Regions from separate parts of the Pseudoalteromonas sp. RB2-MNA-CIBAN-0110 genome, predicted to be linked through region 4. Evidence: predicted binding sites of a transcription regulator. Region 4 holds the regulator's gene; each other region holds the start of a gene.
What was found. The regulator sigma-54, encoded in region 4, starts transcription at its own class of promoters, with help from an activator protein. The targets are predictions, from matches to a motif close to GTTGGCACGNNNNTNGNNT.
Positions count from the first base shown of each region.

Region 1 (5,536 bases), on a different contig from region 4:
TTCGACCACAAGGCGCCCCCGCTAACTTTTTAGAAGAAATAGACACGCTTAGAGTGGTAGAAGCAAATAGCTCACAGCTCGAAAAAGGTAACGATGGTTTATTTAGACCAAAAGCAAATGTAACAGTAGATACCTCTGCCAATGTAAAAGTTTTAAGTGGTTCGCTTGAAATGTCGAATGTGAACCCTGTTCACGAAATGGTCGACATGATAAGCCACCAGCGCCAATTTGAATTACAAGTGAAATTAATGAAAACAGCTGAAGAAATTGACGAGCGTCAAGATCAGTTATTACGCATAGTTTAACTTTAAAATGAGGACACGATTATGAATCCAGCATTGTGGATCAGTAAAACTGGGCTAGACGCTCAACAAACCGATATATCGGTTATCTCAAATAATTTAGCGAATGCGAGTACTGTAGGTTACAAAAAAAGCCGCGCTATATTTGAAGATTTACTTTATCAAAATATTAATCAACCAGGTGGTCGTTCATCGCAAGATACCGAAATGCCATCGGGCTTAATGTTAGGTGCGGGTGCTAAAGTTGTAGCTAACCAAAAAGAGTTTACGCAAGGCAACATGTTGACCACCGAAAATTCACTAGATTGGATGATTTCTGGTGAAGGTTTTTTTGAAGTACTGCAACCAGATGGCAATATTGCTTACTCGCGCAATGGTCAGTTTACTACCGATGGCGATGGACGAATTGTAACATCGGGCGCAGGTTACGTTATTCAGCCAGAAATGAATGTACCTGATGACGCGCAATCAATTACGGTTTCGCAAGACGGCGAAGTATCTGTACGTGTTGCAGGCCAAGCTGATAACGTGGTCATTGGTCAGCTTACTATTAGTGATTTTATTAATCCGTCGGGCCTTGAGCCAATTGGTCAAAACCTTTATACCGAAACCGCTGTAAGTGGTGCGCCGGTACAAGGTAATCCTGGCGTTGAAGGGTTAGGTAGCATTATTCAAGGCTCGCTCGAAACATCAAACGTAAATGTAACTGAAGAGCTAGTAAACCTAATCGAAACTCAGCGTATTTACGAAATGAACTCAAAAGTAATTTCGGCCGTTGACGAAATGATGAGTTATATCAATCAACAGCTTTAATAGAGTAGGGGGAATTATGCGTAATATTATTTTATTTACAGCGGGCACATTATTTTTAAGTGGCTGTATGTCTACGCAAAATAGTGAAGTAGTGCAGGACGACCCTTACTACGCACCTATGTACCCCGAGCCTATTTTAGAGCCGCTGGTAGCTACAGGTTCATTGTTTAATACTCATACATCAAACGACTTATATTCTGATAAAAAAGCGCTACGTACTGGCGATATAATTACGGTTAAATTGCAAGAGTCTACTCAAGCAACAAAAGCCGCTAAAACAGAAACAGACAAAGAAACCGACGCAAGCTTAGACCCCGTTATTGGATTAGGTGGTCTACCTGTAAATATAGGTGGCGATAGTATTCAGTTTGGTATTGGTAGCGATTCGTCGTTTACGGGCGATTCAAAATCAAACCAATCAAACAGCTTAGTGGGCGATATTTCGGTTAATGTAATGCGCGTTTTACCTAATGGTAACTTAGTTATACGCGGCGAAAAATGGCTAACGCTTAATACCGGTGAAGAGTTTATTCGTTTAGAAGGGCTAGTACGCCCTCAAGACGTAAGCGCCGATAATACGGTTGAATCAAACCGCATTGCTAATGCACGTATTCAATACTCAGGTAAAGGGCAAACGCAAGAAGCGCAAAGTCCTGGTTGGCTTACACGTTTCTTTAGCAGTTCGCTGTTTCCATTTTAGAGGGTAACAACATGAATAGCCTTAAAGCTTTATGTTTAGTTGTGTTATTAGGTTGGCAGTTTACTGCCAGTGCTGAGCGCATAAAAGATGTGTCTATGGTTGAGGGCGTGCGCTCTAACCAATTAGTTGGTTATGGCTTAGTGGTTGGTTTACCAGGCACTGGTGAGCAAAACTCATATACACAACAAAGTTTTAGAGGCATGTTGAACAGCTTTGGTATTACGCTGCCTTCAACTCAAAGTCCTAAAATTAAAAATGTTGCCGCTGTTGCTGTGCATGCAGAATTACCCGCATTTAGAAAGCCCGGGCAAACAATAGATATTACGGTTTCTTCTATTGGTAGTGCAGGCAGTTTACGTGGCGGTACTTTATTACAAACTTTTTTAAAGGGTGTAGACGGCAACGTGTACGCTATTGCACAAGGTAGCTTAATTGTCGGTGGCTTAGGCGCACAAGGCCTTGATGGTAGTAAGGTTGTAATTAACACCCCTACAGTTGGTCGTATACCAAATGGCGCAACAGTTGAGCGCACTGTAGAAAGCCCATTTATGCAAGGCGATTACATTACTTTTAATTTAAACCGCCCAGACTTTACAACGGCAAAACGCCTAGAAAAAACAATTAATGACTTAGTTGGCCCAAATAGCGCACAAGCAATAGATTCTGTTTCCATTCGTGTTATAGCTCCACGCGATGCATCCCAGCGTGTATCGTATTTATCAACACTTGAAAACTTAGAATTTAAACCAGCTGACATGGCCGCTAAAATTATAGTTAACTCGCGCACCGGTACAATTGTCATTGGCAAAAACGTTAAGCTTCAGCCTGCGGCTATAACTCACGGTGGCTTAACAGTAACAATTGCAGAGCAACAAAATGTGTCACAACCAAACCCGCTAGCAAACGGTGATACAGTTGTCACACAGCAAAGTATTATTGATGTAAACCAAGACGACTCGCGCGCATTTGTATTTAATCCAGGTGTAAGCCTTGACGATTTAGTTCGCGCAATTAACGAAGTAGGCGCAGCGCCTGGTGATTTAATGGCTATTTTAGAGGCATTAAAAGAGGCCGGCGCAATTAACGGACAGTTGGTTGTTATATAAATAACCCAAGCCAATAAATAACGTATTACTTAAGCCCTAGATATAGGGCTTTTTATTTACAGCAACTTAAGTTTATTATTTTTATCTTCCTTGTTTTATCGGTAGTGGCTCAATTTTTGCATTTTTAACTGCATTATTCATTTTGTGTCAAAAAGCCGATGGAAACTAATCACCTCGATAAACAAAACTTTTTTGATTTAGGCAACTTAGATTCACTTCGTAAAGAAGCCTTAACCAGTGGCGATGCATCAACTGATGCCTCTAAAGCTGCGCTCAAAAAAGCGGCCGCACAATTTGAAGCTATTTTTACGCAAATGCTGCTCAAAGGAATGCGCAAAGCTAACGAAGCATTTGAAGACAAAGACAGCCCATTTAATTCAAGTGGCGTAAAGTTTTTTGAAGAAATGCACGATCAGCAACTTTCAACAGAGCTTTCATCAAATGGCTCGTTAGGCCTTGCCGATTTAATTGTTCAGCAGTTATCGCCTGAGTCTAAAAACTTTATGCCAGGCTCTGTACTTAGAACAACCAACGATATTTTTAGCGATACGCAAGTCGGATCCGCTCTTCCTCATGAGCAAAAAAATAAGCAATCCGATCTTATCGTTAAGAGTACTAAAGCCGATATTGCTGAGCCTAAGGTTAATACTGCAGAGTCTAAAACCGATAGCCCAACATTTAAAAATGCAGAAGAGTTTGTAAGTTCAGTGTGGGAACACGCTAAAACTGCAGCGCAAAAAATTGGTTTAAACCCAGCGGTAATGGTTGCTCAAGCGGCACTTGAAACCGGTTGGGGTAAACACATTATTAATAAAAGTGACGGTGGCAGCTCAAATAACTTATTTAATATTAAGTCAGGTAAAAGCTGGGAAGGCGATAAAGCAAGCAAAGTAACGCTTGAGTTTGAACAAGGCACACCCGTTAAAAAACAAGCCAGCTTTAGAGCCTACGATTCAATTAAAGATAGCGTGAACGACTTCGTTGATTTTTTAACGCAAAACCCACGCTACAAAGAAGCATTACAAAATACAGCAAAACCAAACGACTTTTTAGATTCATTACAAAAAGCAGGTTATGCAACCGATCCAAATTATGCCAGCAAAATAAAAAAAGTGCTCAATAGCAGTCAGCTAAAAGACATTGCGGCAAACGTGATCCGCCAAGGAGTAGAGTAACATGTCGTTTAATTTATTAAACATTGCCAGTTCTGGGGTTAGAGCAAGCTCGGAGCTACTGCAAACGACAAGTAAAAATATCGCCAATGTTAATACCGAAGGCTATGTGCGCGAGCGTACAGAGTTTACTACTATGGTTGATAACCAAGTAGGGCGAGGCGAAACATACCGATTATTAAACGAGTTTGCTCAGTCACAGCTAAATCGTGACACCTCTAATAAATCGTTTTTCGATCAGTTTATTACTGAGGCTAATCGAGTTGATACTATTTTTTCTGAAGAGTCGAATAATCTATCAACTGGTATTAACTCTTTATTTAATAACGTGCAAGAAGCGCTAAATCAACCGTCATCTACCGTTGCCCGCTCATTAGTAATGACAGATGCGCAAAGCTTAATTGATCAAATGGATAGGCTTTCAGGCATCGTGCTTGATCAAAAAAGTGTAGTGAACGAGCAGCTCGAAATATTTTCAGATGAAGCAAACTCACTAATTCAAAGTATTAGCACGCTAAATCAAAATATTGCAGCAGTTAATGGCACTAATAACGCCGCAGATGCCAGCTCTACCTATAACGAACGCGATAAAGCAATACGCGACTTATCAGAGCTAATAGACATAGAAACGCTTGATGGTCCAAATGGCGAAAAACTCGTTTTTATGGGCACAGGCGAAGCGGTTGTTATGCAAAATGGTGCATTTAACTTATTTTCGATGACAGGCGACCCCGATCCTAATTTTAAAGAATTCACGCTTGACGTTAATGGTGGCAAAGCAGTGCCGCTTGAAGTTGATGTAAGTAAACTTAAAGGCAAAATTGGCGGCTTACTCGCTTTTAGAGATGACATATTAGTCCCTGCTCAAAACCAAATTGGTCAAATGGGCTTAGCGATAGCCGACGCATTTAACGAGCAAAACAAATTGGGTATGGATGCAACAGGTCAGCTAGGGGGTAATATTTTTAATATACCTACCGTTGGCGCTTATGCGTATCAAGCTAACACAGGTACTGCCGGTATGACTGCAACAGTAGAGCCAGGTAAGGGCAGTGAACTTCCTGCCAGTGACTTTATTATTACTTATACAGCTAATGCTAATGAAGTAAGTATTCAGCCTATAGATAACAAAGGCGATCCGTTAGGGCAGCCTTCACTTGCTGATATATCTTCAGGTGTTATTGATTCATCGACTATAACTACCGGCGAATCATTTGGTCTTCAAGTAAATGTATCTGGGGCAGGTGTTGAGGGTGATCAGTTTCAAATAAAGCTTAATTCAGATGCTGCTTCAAGTATTACACTTGCAACAGGGCGCGCAGAAGATTTAGCACTAGCATCGCCAATCCGTACTGCTAACGATTTAAATAATATAGGCACCGCTACTATTTCAGCGGGAGAAGTAACAAGTGTTACCTCTGGTGGATTTACTTCAACACCAAG
Region 1 covers NZ_JBEOOQ010000010.1:21,475-27,010, forward strand. The annotation lists gene AAEY68_RS07175 (flagellar basal body rod protein FlgF) at 1-305, shown strand, start outside; gene flgG (flagellar basal-body rod protein FlgG) at 327-1,115, shown strand; gene flgH (flagellar basal body L-ring protein FlgH) at 1,132-1,815, shown strand; gene AAEY68_RS07190 (flagellar basal body P-ring protein FlgI) at 1,827-2,921, shown strand; gene flgJ (flagellar assembly peptidoglycan hydrolase FlgJ) at 3,080-4,096, shown strand; gene flgK (flagellar hook-associated protein FlgK) at 4,098-5,536, shown strand, end outside.
Region 1: a site for sigma-54 is predicted at 3,025-3,043, ahead of flgJ (flagellar assembly peptidoglycan hydrolase FlgJ). Genes of this name have one in related genera too.

Region 2 (5,536 bases), on a different contig from region 4:
GTAACTAAACAACCTATACTTACTCATATTAGAATTGATTTTATGATTGATTCAATACCAGTAGGTAAAAAATATTTAAAAAATTGTCCGGCTGGCGAAACATTTCAAGTAACAGGAAAAACTAAAAAAATCTCCTACTGATGAAACATTTCAAGTAACGAGAAAATTACAAGGTTTGAAAAAAGTACTTATTTACCTCACTTTAAAATTACTTTCGGTGTGTGTAATATTTTAGCTCGAACCTTTATAAAATTAGATGGGTATTAATACTAATATTTATAAATAACTAAATAAGCATCAAGAATAAGGAAATGCTATGAAAGCTCTCTATTTATTACTCCCCTTGAGTATGATGCTAACAGCCTGTAGTTCAACGTCTGATAAACAAGTAAGCGATGAAATGCTGAGTTTTATTGATTTATCGAGTCCTGAACTGCGAAGTAAGGCAGGTGAATACTGGGATGTTGTTAAAAGAGTAGAGCCGCGATATCCGATAGAAGCTGCAAAGAAAAGTATTTCAGGCTGTGTTGAGTTATCTGTGCTAGTTAACTCACAAGGTAGGGCTCAAGGGTATAACATCATTTCGTCTTACCCCGAGGGCGTGTTTGATAATAATGCGGCAGCTGCTGTGGGTTTATGGCGCTGGAAAGCGACAACTGAAAATACGAGTAAGCAACCTATCCTAACTTATCTCAAAATGGATTTTATGGTGAGCCCAAAACCTACTGATGCAGAGTATTTGGCGCATTGTTCTAAAAATAAAGCCTGAACGTAATTAATAGATATAATAAGCTAGGTGTTTGTTTATCTAGCTATAAATCTACTTACTTGCATATAAGCCATATTCATTTAATGCTAATTTACCGTCTTTGTCACTATCGTAGCTTGAAAACCGTGACCACAAAGCCGGGTCTATAGCTGTTTCTGAACGTGATAAAAAACCGTCTTTATTCCTATCTAGCTTTTTAAATTGCTTTGCAATGTCGTTACTTGCGGCAAAACTAAATGCGCTAAAAATACTAAACGCCAGCAGCGTTATATAGCTAATACTTTTCATATAAATCACTTAGTAAAGGTTGTTAGTTAGATAACTTTTAAATTCGACTAGCGAAATTTGGTTATCTTGGTTTTTGTCCCATTTTACAAAGGTGTTTAAAAGTTGTGGTTGGGGATCAAGTTCGTCGTGTGTTAAATAGCCACTTTTGTCGCTATCTAGGTGATCAAAGCGTTGCTTTACATCAAGTGCCGCGGCATCAAAACTTAATAGCATTAAAATGCTTATAACAAGGGAAAGTATCTTCATGGTTTTCCTTCCAAAAGATGTATTAAAAGTTCGTGGCTAAAATAAAGTAAAAAGGAAAAAGCACTTGCCGTAATTTAACTCCCAACATTAAATCCTTTTACACACTCCCTCAGGGATTATGGCAAATGCTTTTAAATTCAGTTTACTTGTAACAAGCTTAAGTAAAGCTTAATCAGTAATTACTCATTAAGGCTTAAAGCTTTCAAATTCTTTTTTTGAGACTTTTTCATCACCGTCTTCATCTAAGTCGGCAAATTGTCTCATTACTTCTTTGTCTTCCTTTGCTTCTACAATTGATATTTGTCCATCCATATCTTTATCTAAATGAGCAAAGCGCACGTTTGTTGGCGATGCAATTACGGTGGCACTAATTGCTAAAAACATTAATGAAAAAGCGGCTATAAGTTGTTTCATAATCACGTTCCTTATTAAATGAGTTTATTGAATAAATTTTTTGAATTCATCTAGCGACAATTGCCCATCTTGATTAGTATCAATTTGTAAAAAATTTTCGTGTAAAACGGCATCCTCACCTGCTTCGGCTTCACTTAATGTACCGTTACTGTCTTTATCAAGCTCGTTAAAAGTCGCGTGAACGTCCATTGCGTGTGCGTTAGCGCCTAAAAAGCCTAAAGCTAGTAATGATGAAACTACTAAAATGCGTTTGTTCATAATTATTTCCTTATTGATTAAAGTTAGTAACAGCATTACAAAAATGATGCCAATAATAATTGTTATTAATTTTCAATTACTTAGCGTTTTAACTTGAGGAGAGTGAGAATTTTTTACGGGGTTTATTGTAATTTTTGTATGTCTTTTGCAACACTATGTAGCGAGATTAAAGAGATATCTTTAAAATCAATGATTTACGCTGTCTCTATTTGGCGACACATTGTTTTTGTAGCACTGGCTGTTAATTGTATTAAATATAATTGCTGGTTCAGCTAGTGTATAAGGTAAGCACTTAATAATAGAACGCTTAACTTAAAAGGACTAAACGAAATGCCAGCAACCATAGCTAAAAAATACCAAGCAATGCTTAACTGGCGGCCTAATTTAATCGGGCAATTTGCAATGAGTATGCTGCTTTCGTTGCTCCCGCTTTCTATAGTGGTGATTGTATTTTTAAATGCGCTTAACAAGCAATTAGCTATTACTCAAAGTCTTGTAAGTAACAATTACCAAGTTACTAAATCGTTTAATACTTTAAAACAAGAACTCAACAGTCTTGAGCGGGCCACTAGGCAAAACTGGGTATTAAAAAGTGAATCGCTCGACAAACTCATTGTTGATAAATGGCAATCATCCCTGCAAAGCATTGATGAGCTTAAATTTGTAAACATGAATAAAGATTATACCCACCAATGGCAACGCTTATATACCACCTTACAAACCGCGCATGTTGAATTGGTTGAGCAAAAACAACAACAAGCTGAGTTGTTTGTCCCAGTGAGCGATTTAGTCGCTGAACTTACTTTATGGTTACGTGATAAAAACGAAGCGCAAATTACCAATAACCAAAATGAGCTGACAAGCCTGCAAGCCTCATTTATAAACTGGCTGGTGGCACTTATTCCACTTACTTTAATTGTAGGTGGTGGTTTTTTATGGCGCATAAGTGGACGACTAAAAGGGTTAACCACGGTTATTGATAAGTTAGGACAGGGACATTGGCAGCAAAAAATATCAGTTAAAGGTTCCGCTGAGCTAGTTGAGCTAGGAGAAAAACTCCAATGGGTGCAAGAGCAACTACATATGCTTGAGCAGCAAAAAGATACCTTTTTACGCCATGTTACCCATGAGCTAAAAACGCCGCTTGCTTCAATGGTCGAAGGCACTGATTTACTAACTGATGAAATAGTAGGCCCAATTACTGCTGAGCAAAAAGCAGTGCTTGAGCTTATTAGCCAATCTATGGTGCGCCTTCGTACAATGATTGACAGCCTGCTGAGTTATAATGCAATTCGCACCAGTAAAGACAGCCTAAGCGAAGTTGAGTTTAGCTATCTTATTAATAAAATTAATAGCCATTTTGAACATCGCTTAAGTGCGCGTCAGCAAGCTCTGCAATGGCAAAATAACTTACCTAATAAAGAGCTTGCTTTACCTAGTGAGCTTATTGAGATGATTTTAATTCAGCTTATTTCAAATGGCTTAAAATTTTCACAAGATAAGCAAAGCGTTACTATTAATTTAGCACTTGAGCAAAACCAACTTTGCATTGCTGTGCTTGATAAAGGGTGCGGTATTAAAGAGCAAGAAAAAACTCAAATTTTCAGCGCATTTTATCAAGGTAAACACAGTAAAAATGTTACGCTGCAAGGCAGTGGGCTTGGCTTAACTATTGTGAAAGAATCTGTTGAACAGCTAAGAGGTACACTTACTGTTGAGCATAACGAGCCGCATGGTTGCCGGTTTTCAATTAAAATTCCCATAACAAAAAATCTAGGAGTTAATTAACATGCGCTTGCGTTTAATCGCTATTTTATGTGTGCTCAGTAGCAGCATGGTTATATCAGGTTGTGAAATTAATAATGGGCAAGAAGAGCGTGTGTCAATTACACCAGCACCTGTGGTCGATACTAAAATAAAAAACGACAAAAACAGCAAACCAAGCCCAAAACCCAGACCAAAAATAGAACCTAGCTACCCTCCAGCAGAGCAAGTTATTGCATGGCACGCTAATCAGTGTGGCGGATTTAAATTGGTGCCAAAAAAAGATATTTTTACAGGCGAAAACGATCTTAAACGCTTTTTTAAATTTATGTGCTTAAACATAAATGATGATCCAAATACAGTAATGACTAAGTTGCTAAAACTCGATCTTGCTTACTTTTGGCCAGATGATATAAAGCAATATTTATGGCTTCAAAAGCAGCAAGTGACTATGCAAATAAATGCTAAAAAAGAGCAGCAAGCACTTAACAATAAAATGCAAGAAACCCTCTCATCTTTAGCAACAATTGAGCAGCAGCTTTTACTACGAGAAGAAACTAAGGAGCAGTAACTATGGTAGCAACTAAAGTGCAAGGTGCAAAAGTATTACTCGTTGACGACGACGCTAGCTTATTAAAACTGCTCGCTATTCGTATCGAATCAAAAGGGTACGAAGTAACGACCTGTGAAAGCGGCTTAACCGCACTACAAATACTTAAAAGCCAAGTGTTTGACGCCGTAATAACCGACTTGCGTATGGATGAAATGGATGGCATGGCGCTGCATCGTCAGTTGCAAAGCCGCTACCCTGCATTACCTGTCATTATGATGACAGCGCACGGTTCAATTCCTGATGCAGTAGAGGCAACTAAGCAGGGCATTTTTGCATTTATAACTAAACCTGTAGATAAAGATGAGCTATTTGACAGCCTTGCTAAAGCGATAGAAATTCACGGTGTTAACGCTGATGAAGCAGCACCTAAAAGTAATATTGTTACGCGTAGCGGCACAATGCTTCACTTGCTCGAGCAAGTAAAACTACTTGGGCCAACACAAGTTAATGTACTAATTTCAGGGGCTAGTGGTACAGGTAAAGAGCTACTCGCACAGGCGATTCATCAACATAGCCATGTAAGTAACGGACCTTTTGTTGCAATTAACTGCGGCGCTGTACCAGGGGAGCTTTTAGAGTCCGAATTATTTGGTCATAAAAAAGGCTCTTTTACAGGCGCAATTAAAGATCACCAAGGGTTGTTTCAACAAGCTGAGGGCGGCACGTTATTTTTAGACGAGATAGGTGATATGCCACTTAACTTGCAGGTTAAGTTACTGCGCGTATTACAAGAAAAAACAATTCGCCCGGTGGGCTTTCAAGAAGAAATAGCAATTGATGTACGCATAGTGTCGGCTACACATAAAAATCTTCCTGAAGCTATTTTAAACCAACAATTTAGAGAAGATTTATACTATCGCTTAAACGTAGTTAATTTAAAATTACCGCCACTGTGTGAGCGCCGCGAAGATATAAGCTTATTAGCACAGCACTTTAGTGCAAGCATTGCTAAGCGCATGAAGCAAACTGAAAAACACTTTGCAAGCGATGCTATGCATGCGCTTGTGCGTTACGACTGGCCAGGTAATATCCGCCAACTACAAAACGTAGTAGAGCAGGTCGTAGCATTAACGCCAAGCGATGTTATTTCAGAGCACTTAGTGTTAGCAGCGCTAAATAGTAACGAAACAAATGTAGAACCATTATCACTAAACGACGCTAAAAAAGAGTTTGAGCGCGACTAT
Region 2 covers NZ_JBEOOQ010000022.1:29,385-34,920, reverse strand. The annotation lists gene AAEY68_RS12030 (energy transducer TonB) at 1-141, shown strand, start outside; gene AAEY68_RS12025 (energy transducer TonB) at 317-769, shown strand; gene AAEY68_RS12020 (EF-hand domain-containing protein) at 821-1,057, opposite strand; gene AAEY68_RS12015 (EF-hand domain-containing protein) at 1,067-1,303, opposite strand; gene AAEY68_RS12010 (EF-hand domain-containing protein) at 1,490-1,717, opposite strand; gene AAEY68_RS12005 (EF-hand domain-containing protein) at 1,742-1,975, opposite strand; gene AAEY68_RS12000 (sensor histidine kinase) at 2,306-3,763, shown strand; gene AAEY68_RS11995 (hypothetical protein) at 3,765-4,310, shown strand; gene AAEY68_RS11990 (sigma 54-interacting transcriptional regulator) at 4,313-5,536, shown strand, end outside.
Region 2: a site for sigma-54 is predicted at 2,011-2,029, ahead of AAEY68_RS12005 (EF-hand domain-containing protein). Genes of this name have one in related genera too.

Region 3 (5,536 bases), on a different contig from region 4:
CACGACCAAAGCCCAGTAAACCAATGTAGTCACCGTCATCATTTATAAAAGGTAATTTACGCAGCTCAAACCAACGTGTTTCACCATTTACTTCATAGCCTACATCTATAGTTAGTGCTTTATGGCTTTGCTCTACTTCTTTATCGGTTGCCAAAACTTCAGCTAAAAAATGACTCGGGAATATCTGCTCAACCGTTTTTCCTATTAACTCACTACTTGATTTTCCCATTACCTCTTCAAACATTTTATTACAGCCGGCAAATACACCGTTGTTATCGCGGTAATAAAATAGATCGGGAGATGAATCAACGATTGAGCGTTGCAACATACTTTGCTGGGCAAGTTCTTGTTGTGTTTTTTTACGCTCAGCAATTTCTCGGCGCAGCTCTTCAATAGCGCGATGCTTGGCATGAAATGCCATTTTACGCTCATCAATTTCAATATTTAAACGACTAATGTTGTCTTTTAAGGTTTGGTTTAAGAGCTTTTCCTGCTTGGTTGCGCTATCTAAATAAGCATACGAGGCATCTAATTGACGAATTGAATTAAGTAATACACTTATAATTAAAGGAGAAACTACAGCCGTAAAAAATACCACAGCCAAAATATCAACAAGGTGTAATTCGCCTATCGCAACATAATAAAACATGCTCGATAAAATAAGAGATACAGTTAAAAATAAAGTGTAACAAATAGCTGCGGTTTTAAATTCACCAAATCGCGTTATTGAGCTGGAAAGTACCCGAGCCCAAGGGCTCAAAGAATAATCGGTCATACGTAATTTTATCTCTTAGCTGTGTGCTTAAATATAAAGAAGGCAATGCGCATGTATAAACATACCATTTTCCCAGATTTTAGCATTTTTCTCCTACCACTACCCATGTTGTGCGATAAAAACAGAATTTTTCATGTTTGATTTTGCTCATCTCTTAAACTCATCATTTCAGCAATAAATTATTTAGTGTAAAATGCCCCGCTTTATTATCTCCAAAATACGAGTAGCGCACATGCAAACCAATATGCCAGATATAGCAGACACTGCACCCGCTTTACAAACAGGTAAATTAGACTGGGTTGGCATGGGCGAAATCGAACTGCCATTTATTTTTGAGTCACGAGACTTATCTCCAGTTACAGTAAATGCCAAAGCTCGTGCATTTGTAAATTTGCATAAAGAAGATGCCAAAGGCATTCATATGTCACGTCTATTTTTAGCACTTGACCTGCTTTCAACTGAGCAGCAAGTCAATCCGCAAACAATAGCGCAAGCACTCGATACTTTTATAACTAGCCACGAAGGGCTGAGCGATAAAGCACAAATTGAATTTAAATTTGAATTACCGCTACGCCGTAAATCACTATTAAGTGGTAAAGCGGGCTGGAAAAGCTACCCAGTTGTACTTACCAGTACAATTGAAAATAACATTATTAGCTACGAGCTAACTGTAGATGTTACCTATTCTTCAACGTGCCCTTGCTCTGCAGCACTTGCGCGCCAGCTTATACAAAACGCGTTTAACGAAAAGTTTAACCAAGAAACCTTAAGCCAAAAAGATGTGCACGAATGGCTAGGCACTACACAAGGCATAGTCGCTACACCTCACTCGCAGCGCTCTATTGCCAACGTAAAAGTAAAGCTTGACAGCAATATTCAAGAATTTGACGTAGTGACTCTAATAAATACCCTCGAAGCTGAACTTAAAACGCCTGTACAAGCGGCAGTAAAACGCGAAGACGAGCAAGAATTTGCCCGTTTAAATGGTCAAAATCTTATGTTTTGTGAAGATGCAGCGCGTAAAATTAAAGCTTTATTAGAAACAGATAATTACAGCGATTACTGGCTGCAAATAAACCATTATGAATCACTCCATGCACACGATGCTGTAGCTATTGCGGTTAAAGGTATTGAAGGTGGATACAAAGCTTAATAGCTACATAGTTTTAGCTTTTATAAACAGTTGGTAATTATTTTATAACTCATACTTTTTAGGCACGTAAATTGCTTTATTTGAGCAGTGTCAATTTGTTGTTATGGAGTTACCGTATGGAATTCGCTTTATTATTAATTCTAGTATTAGTTGTCGGGGCTTCTGTTGTTGCGTCAAAATTTAATGACGATGGCGGAAACCCGTATCCTTTTACCCGCAAGCAAACTGTTTTTACGCAGGTTGAAGGCGCTTTTCTAAATCTTCTCGAGCGTGCTGTAGGCGATCAATATAAAATTGTTAGTCGCGTTAAGCTAATTGACGTTATTGACTGTAAGCAAGGTCTTTCTATTAAATCTAAACGTGCTGCTTTAGCTAAAGCTAAAAATAAGCAACTCGACTTTGTATTAATCGATAAAGAAAAACTAACTATTGTTGCGGCCGTTGACCTAGTTAACAATGCCAATAAAGATGGCCACAAAGCTCAACGCGACTGGTTTGTAAACGGTGCACTAGAGTCTGCGGGCATTCCACATATTCGTATGAAAGTTAAATCGGGCTACCGTCCTTCTGAAGTACGCGATGCAATTATGTTTAAACTTGGTAAGCCTGCAGCAACACAAACGCAGCGCCCTGTTCGTAATCGCTCACATAAGCCAGCGGTACTTTCACCTTCTCAAGCCAAAGCACAAACAACTGCTTTAGCTGAAATTTAAAAACCAAATTAAATACTCTCCTAAAAAGTATTTAAAGCGAGCTCATAAACAAGCTCGCTTTTTTGTTTTTTATTGCTAACTTCACGTATAATCAAGTGATTCAAACTCAGGAATTAAACATTATGAATGTTGGTATTATTGGCGCAATGGAGCCAGAAGTTAAAATTTTACGTGAAGCGATGCAAAACCCACATATTTTAACTAAAGCAGGTTTCACTTTTTATACTGGTGAATTGGCTGGTAACACAGTAACACTTGTTCAATCTGGTATTGGTAAAGTAGCATCAACAATTGCAACTACCTTACTGATTGATAACTTCAAACCTGATTGCGTAATTAACACAGGCTCTGCCGGTGGATTCGATCCTTCTCTAAGTGTTGGCGACGTAGTAATTTCGTCAGAAGTACGTCATCACGATGTAGATGTTACTGCTTTTGGCTACGAAATTGGCCAAGTACCACAAATGCCAGCAGGTTTTACAGCACACCCTAAATTAGTTGAAGCAGCACAACAAACAATCGAACAAATCAGTGATGTTAAAACACTTGTTGGCTTAATTTGTACTGGTGACACATTTATGTGTGACCCTGTGCGTATTGATAAAGCACGCAGTGATTTTCCTACAATGCTTGCCGTTGAAATGGAAGGCGCTTCGATTGCACAAACGTGTTTTACGCTTAACACACCGTTTGTTGTAATTCGCTCAATGTCTGATATTGCAGGTAAAGAGTCACCACAATCATTTGAAGAATACCTAGAAACTGCATCAATCAACTCATCTAAAATGGTTGTCGCACTTTTAGAAAAGCTAACTGCAGTGTCTCTGTAAATGCTTAGCAATATTGTTCAAAACCACTTGGACTTTATTGCCTTCATACTAGCGCTCCTTGCTGAGCGCTTTATTCCCCTTATTAGCTGGTATCATCCTAATACAGCGTTAAATGCTGTTTTTAGTGCTATTGGCAAGCGCATATACAAAAGCAAAGAACCTAAAAGCTATCAATATTTGGCAGCTATACTCGCAAGCACGCTCATTTTAAGTGTCATTCTCATTATTGTAGTGCTACTACTCGAGTTTGCTTTTTACCCTGAATTACTCGCTGGCCTTATTTTATACTTATGCTTAGAAAGTAAGAGTATTGATAAAAAAGCACTTCGCATTGCAAAGCTAACTAAACAAAATCAAAAATCGACAGCACGCGAATTACTAAAACCACTGCTTGCCCGTGAAGTTAATAGGCTTTCATCTCCTGGTATTATCAAAGCATTAATTGAAAGCTTAATACTGCGCACTGCTCGATACTATTTCGTAGTTATATTTATATTTTTAGCCTTTGGCCCTATTGCGGCCCTCGCCTATCGATTACTTACTTTAATACAACAAGCCTGGCGTAGTGACATATCCCCAAATAGCTACTTTTTAAAACCGCTTAAAACTCTCTTGTTTATTATTGAGTATATTCCAATGCGCTTACTCGCTTTAACTATTGCAGCAAGTAGAGCGAGCAAACAAAGCATGCACTACATAAAGCATTATGGTAGACATTTTTATCAAACAAATACAGGTTGGCTACTAAGCACATGCTCTGCATCACTTGGCGTGCAGCTGGGCGGGCCTGCAGTTTATTTGGGTACTCGCTTTAATAAAATGCGTATAGGTACTGATAGACTACCTACACCCGAGGATGTACCTGTAATAATTAATAGATTAAATCAGGCGCGTGTATTTTGGTTGTTAGTAATTGTAAGTATCGAAATATTAAAAGTGATTTAGTGACTATTTACAGATCCCAAAATACGAGCACAAAAAAACCAGCCTAGGCTGGTTTTTTAGTTTTCAAACGGTATTTAAGCTACAGTGATGTTTGCAAACTTACGTTTACCTACTTGGTAAATAGCTGTTGTGCCTTTTGCTATTTCAAGTTTGGTGTCAGTGATTTTATCTTCACCGTTAAGTTTAACTGCACCTTGCTTAATCATACGCATTGCTTCTGATGTACTTACTACTAAATTTGCTTCTTTAAGCAAGTTAGCAATTAAAATAGTATCTTCTGCGATAGTGATTGTCAGCTCAGGGATTTCATCTGGTAACGCTTTTTTCTGAAAACGCTGAATAAAATCATCATGTGCACCTTGTGCATCAGCTTCACTATGAAAACGAGCAATTAACTCTTTAGCTAGTTCTATTTTAATATCGCGCGGGTTAGTACCTTGCTCAACACGTTCTTTTTGAGCTGCAATTTCTTCAATAGAAAGCGCGCTTAATAAATCGTAATAACGCCACATTAGCACATCACTAATTGACATTATTTTACCAAACATATCGTTTGGCGCATCAGTAATACCAATGTAGTTACCAAGCGACTTAGACATTTTTTGAACGCCGTCAGTACCTTCAAGTAATGGCATCATTAATACTGTTTGCGGCTTTTGACCTTCAACTTTTTGTAGCTCACGGCCCATTAACAAGTTAAAGCGCTGATCAGTACCGCCCAGTTCAACATCTGACTCTAGTGCAACCGAATCCCAACCTTGTACCAGTGGATATAAAAACTCGTGAATTGCAATTGGTTGACCGCTGCCGTAACGCTTTTTAAAGTCATCTCGTTCAAGCATGCGCGCTACAGTTTGGTTTGCAGCAAGTTTAATCATGCCTGCAGCGCCTAACTTTTCCATCCAAGTAGAGTTAAATGCAACAGTGGTTTTAGCAGGATCTAGAATTTTGAATACTTGTTCTTTATATGTTTCGGCATTGGCTAGTACGTCTTCGCGAGTAAGTGGTTTACGCGTTACGTTTTTACCTGTTGGGTCACCAATCATGCCAGTAAAGTCACCAATTAAGAAAATAACCTCATGACCTAAATCCTGAAAGGTTTTCATTTTATTAATGAGTA
Region 3 covers NZ_JBEOOQ010000039.1:11,904-17,439, forward strand. The annotation lists gene arcB (aerobic respiration two-component sensor histidine kinase ArcB) at 1-775, opposite strand, end outside; gene folE2 (GTP cyclohydrolase FolE2) at 1,008-1,928, shown strand; gene AAEY68_RS16620 (DUF2726 domain-containing protein) at 2,045-2,641, shown strand; gene mtnN (5'-methylthioadenosine/S-adenosylhomocysteine nucleosidase) at 2,764-3,471, shown strand; gene AAEY68_RS16630 (cobalamin biosynthesis protein CobD/CbiB) at 3,472-4,416, shown strand; gene tyrS (tyrosine--tRNA ligase) at 4,491-5,536, opposite strand, start outside.
Region 3: a site for sigma-54 is predicted at 1,987-2,005, ahead of AAEY68_RS16620 (DUF2726 domain-containing protein). Genes of this name have one in related genera too.

Region 4 (5,536 bases):
TACATAGCCATAGAACTCAAACAAACAGCCTATGACGAACAAGGTAAAATTAGTCACAAAGTCACTGCGGCTAAAATGGAGCTATATCAACAATTAGGTTTTACGTTTTTTGAAAAACCTATTTTTACTTTATATAACGAAAAGCAAACGTGGCAAATAAATGCAGACGAAGCAACATTATACGAAGACAAACAATTAATTTTAGAAGGCAATGTGGTTGCCAAAAACTTAACCGATAACGCCATGATAGACAAAATCAATGCTGATAATATTCAGGTAGATATAAAGCTATTAACAATGCGTTCGGAGCAACCCGTTATCATCACTGGACCCAATTTAAAAATCACTGGTAAAGGCCTAGAAGCCGACTTAAAAACCGAAGTGATAAAACTAATTAACCATACGCGAACCATATATTATGACCAATAAAATATTAAAATCACTTATTATTCCTACACTTATACTAGCGTTTAATAGTAGTGCTGCAGAGCAAAACACGCAACCGACTGCAAATCAAATTTCAATAAGCGCCGATAAGCAAGAAGGTCAATTAAAAGCTAATGTCGGGATTTTTGAGAAAAACGTTGAAATTATTCACGGTAATCGCCGTATCACAGCCGACCGCTTAGAAGTACATAAACGCGATGAACTTGGTGATAATAAACAATTATTAATTGCTACAGGTAGCCCTGCGCACTTTGAAGAAAAGCAATCAGATGGCACGACTATGAGCGCCAGTGCTGACGAAGTACGTTATGATGTATCTAAGCGTTTTTTAACGCTTGTTGGTAATGCACAAGTATCGCAAGCGGGACAAAAAATAAATGCTAAAAGCATTACCTACGATATAGAGCAGCAGCTAATCAGTGCCGAAAAAGATGAAAACTCAACTGACCGCGTTCACACAATTTTAGTGCCAATCGAGACTAAAAAAAGTAAAAAAAGCGACAAAGGTCAACCATGAGCACATTAAAAGCAGAGCTATTAGCAAAGAGCTATAAAGGCCGTGAAGTTGTAAAAAACGTCGGCCTTGAAGTCAAAGCTGGCAGTATTGTTGGCTTACTTGGCCCTAACGGCGCAGGTAAAACCACCACGTTTTATATGATAGTAGGACTTGTACCTAGCGACAAAGGTAAAATATCGATAGACGATAACGATATTACTCTTTTACCTATGCATAGTCGTGCTAGATTAGGCATTGGCTACTTACCGCAAGAGTCTTCAATATTCAGAAAGCTGACTGTTTATCAAAACTTAATGGCCATTTTAGAAACGCGCAAAGAGTTAAATAAACAAGCTAGAGAAGACACTCTCGATAAATTATTAGATGAATTTAGCATACAACACATTCGTGATAGCCAAGGCATGGCATTGTCAGGTGGCGAACGTCGTCGTGTTGAAATAGCACGTGCGCTGGCAGCAGATCCTAAATTTATATTACTGGATGAACCATTTGCAGGTGTTGACCCGATTTCGGTGTTAGACATAAAGAAAATAATAGAACATCTTAAAAATCGTGGGATTGGTGTATTAATTACCGATCATAACGTAAGAGAAACCCTTGATGTTTGTGAAAAAGCCTACATTGTTTCTCATGGGGAGCTGATTGCATCAGGTACTCCAGAACACGTATTAAATGATAAAACAGTACGCGATGTTTACTTAGGCGAGCAATTTAGGCTGTAACATTTACGCCATGTCTTTAAGCATCTGCTAGTATTAATTATAACAACATAAAAGGATTGTTAGAGATACATGAGGCAATCACTACAGCTGCGCATGGGCCAGCAACTTACAATGACTCCACAGCTGCAACAAGCTATTCGTTTGTTGCAACTCAGTACATTGGATCTCCAGCAAGAAATACAAGAAGCTCTCGACAGCAACCCGCTATTAGAGGTTGAAGAAGCAGACTATTCAGAAGACGCTGCAGGTAAAAACGAGCAAAAAGCAGATACAGATGACATAACTGTTAGCGCATCTGCCGATGATGCTCCAAGCGAATACGAACAAGATAGTGGTGAAGCACTTGCAAAAGACACGCTAAGTGACGACATGGCTATGGATGTTAGTTGGGATGAGTACATGAGTGCCGCCCCAGCAGCATCATCGGGTCCGATGCCTGAAGACGAATCAATATACCAAGGCGCCTCTACTGAAACGCTCCATGAGTATTTAATGTGGCAGTTACAACTAACGCCATTTAGCCCTACAGACGAAGCTATTGCTATTGCTATTGTAGAAGCCGTCGATGATTCAGGTATTTTAACACTAAGCTGCGAAGAGATTTTAGAAAGCTTTAATCAAGAAAACGAAGATGATAACGAAGTCGAACTTGATGAAATTGAAGCTGTATTAAAACGCATCCAACTGTTTGATCCTGTTGGTATTGCTGCACGTAGTTTACAAGAGTGTTTGTGTATTCAGCTAAACCAGTTTGATAAAGAAACACCTTACATTAATGAAACAAAAATGATTTTAACCGAGCATATTGATTTATTAGCTGCTCGTGACTATCGTACATTAATGAAGAAAACTAAGCTCAAAGAAGAAGAGCTTAAAGAAGTAATGACATTAATACATACTCTTAGCCCTAAACCTGCAGATACTATTGTAAGAGAAGAATCTGAGTATGTTATTCCTGATGTGTCAGTTAAAAAAATCAAAGGCCGCTGGGTTGTTGAGTTAAACCCAGACAGCATGCCTAAAATTCGTGTTAATAGCCAATACGCGGCAATGTCTCGCACTGTAAAATCCAGTGGTGACAGCCAGTTTATTCGCTCGCATTTACAAGAAGCTAAATGGTTTATTAAAAGCTTAGAAAGTAGAAACGACACGCTATTAAAAGTAACAAATTGTATTGTTAAGCAACAACAAGGCTTTTTTGAACACGGTCCTGAAGCCATGAAACCAATGGTTTTAAATGATGTTGCTGAAATGGTAGAAATGCACGAATCAACAATTTCGCGCGTAACAACCCAAAAGTATATGCACACACCCCGTGGTATATTTGAGCTTAAATATTTTTTCTCAAGCCATGTAAGCACCGAAAACGGTGGTGAATGTTCATCTACAGCAATCCGTGCGCTTATCCGAAAATTAATCGCAGCAGAAAATTCAGCAAAACCATTGAGTGATAGCAAAATAGCGGATATATTGGCTGAGCAAGGAATTAAAGTAGCGAGACGTACAATCGCAAAATACCGCGAATCTCTGGCTATTCCACCGTCAAATCAACGTAAAAGTTTGATTTAAGACGCAAAAAAAGAGGGTAATGCTTATGCAACTAAACTTAACTGGTCGTCACGTAGAATTAACCGATTCACTAAGAGACTATATTAATACCAAATTTGCGAAGCTAGAAAGACACTCTGATCATATTAATAATGTTCATGTCATTCTCGATGTAGAAAAATTAAATCAAAAAGCAGAAGCCACCATACACGTAAGCGGTGCTGAGCTATTTGCCTCTACAGAACATCAAGATATGTATGCCGCCATTGACTCGTTGATCGACAAGCTCGATCGACAAGTAATTAAACACAAAGAGAAGCTTGCTCGACACTAATATGATGAAATTAAGCTCACTTATATGCCAGGACTGCAGCAAAGCTGCGGTCCTTTTTAATAGCAAAAAAAGAATTTTAGAGTTCATTAGCGAACTTGCTCACGACAAACTTCCGTATTTACCGCAACAAGATATTCTTAATGCTTTAATGAGCAGAGAGAAACTCGGTAGTACAGGTATAGGGCGTGGCATTGCCATTCCTCATGGAAGAATGAGCGGTGCAGAAGAGCCTTTGGCTTTAGTACTCGTTAGCGAAACTCCAATAAATTTTGATGCAATCGATAATCGCCCTGTTGATATTTTCGTCGCACTCATCGTACCAGATGGCGATAACCAGCAGCACTTAAAGACTCTAGCAACCATTGCTGATAAACTAAACAACAAAGATTTTTGTAAACAGTTACGCAGTGCAAAATCAGATACTGAGCTTTACCAAGTTATTGTCAATCAATCATAGTTTTATAAAGGGTGTTAAATGGAGTTAATTATCATAAGCGGCCGCTCTGGTTCTGGAAAGTCGGTTGCTTTACGCGTTGTAGAAGATTTAGGTTATTATTGCGTAGATAATATTCCAGTTAACTTGCTTCCTTCATTAGTTCGCAGTGTGTCTGATAGCTATGATAAAATTGCTGTTAGCATTGATGTGCGTAACATCCCTAAGCAACAAGATGAATTTAACGATATTCTTGAATACTTGCCTGGCTTTGCAAAACCTACTTTATTTTATTTAGATAGCGACGATCAAACATTGATCAAACGTTTTTCTGAAACTCGTAGATTACACCCACTATCAATTGACTCGTTGCCTCTTGATTTAGCCATCAAAAAAGAAAAAGAATTACTTGATGTATTAATCACCCGCGCCGACTTTATGATAGATACAACTGATTTAAGCGTTCATCAACTTGCTGAATCTATTCGTGAAAAGATTTTAGGTAAAAAAGATAAGCAACTGATTGTCACGTTTGAATCGTTTGGTTTTAAATACGGTATACCAAAAGAAGCAGATTACGTATTTGATGCACGCTTTTTACCCAATCCACATTGGGAACCTGAATTAAAACCTTTAAATGGGTTAGATCAACCTGTTAAAGATTATTTGGCCAATCACAGCATAGTGCAAAAATTCACATGGCAAATTCAAACATTTGTACAAACATGGTTACCGCACTTAGAGCGAAATAACCGCAGTTATTTAACCATTGCCATTGGGTGTACAGGCGGACAACATCGCTCTGTATATTTAGCGCAAACTATCGGTGAAAGTTTTGCAATGACACATCCCAATGTGAAAATTCGCCATCGCGAACAAGAAAAATAATATAGCTGAATAATCACCTGTTCAGCTTAGGTAGAGTAAGTTATGCATTGTGAAGACACTTTTTTAATAAAAAACAAATTAGGATTGCACGCCAGAGCAGCCACAGTGCTTGCCCAATTGGCAGTGCAGTTTGATGCGACAATTACATTATTTCAAGATGACAAAGAAGCTGCAGGCGATAGCGTACTTGCATTAATGTTACTTGAAAGTAGCCAAGGCAAAGAAGTAAAAGTTGTATGTAAAGGCCCCGATTCTGAGCAAGCTTTACATGCTGTTGGAGAATTAATAGCACAACGTTTTAATGAACAAGAATAAACAGTTATAAAAATAATGCTCGCATTACTAATGCCCCAACTAAAACAGATATATAAAATAAATACGGTTAGTGACGCCAGTTAACTCACCTCTCCCCATAAAGTAATATAAAAATTTATAAAGGACGCCAATGCCTGAAGCTTTTGAACAAGATTACCCACTACAGCAACTAAAACAGGTGACTAAGTCACTCAATAGTGGTCAATTTGTTCAAGTTAGGCGCATGCTCGCAAAAACAGCTCCTTGTGATACCGCATTATTATTAGAATCATCACCACATAAAATTCGCCGACTCCTTTGGCAGTTGGTTGATCCTGATGTGCAAGGTGATG
Region 4 covers NZ_JBEOOQ010000014.1:70,255-75,790, forward strand. The annotation lists gene lptC (LPS export ABC transporter periplasmic protein LptC) at 1-429, shown strand, start outside; gene lptA (lipopolysaccharide transport periplasmic protein LptA) at 419-964, shown strand; gene lptB (LPS export ABC transporter ATP-binding protein) at 961-1,686, shown strand; gene AAEY68_RS09155 (RNA polymerase factor sigma-54) at 1,756-3,255, shown strand; gene hpf (ribosome hibernation promoting factor) at 3,281-3,568, shown strand; gene ptsN (PTS IIA-like nitrogen regulatory protein PtsN) at 3,573-4,025, shown strand; gene rapZ (RNase adapter RapZ) at 4,044-4,889, shown strand; gene AAEY68_RS09175 (HPr family phosphocarrier protein) at 4,932-5,204, shown strand; gene mgtE (magnesium transporter) at 5,335-5,536, shown strand, end outside.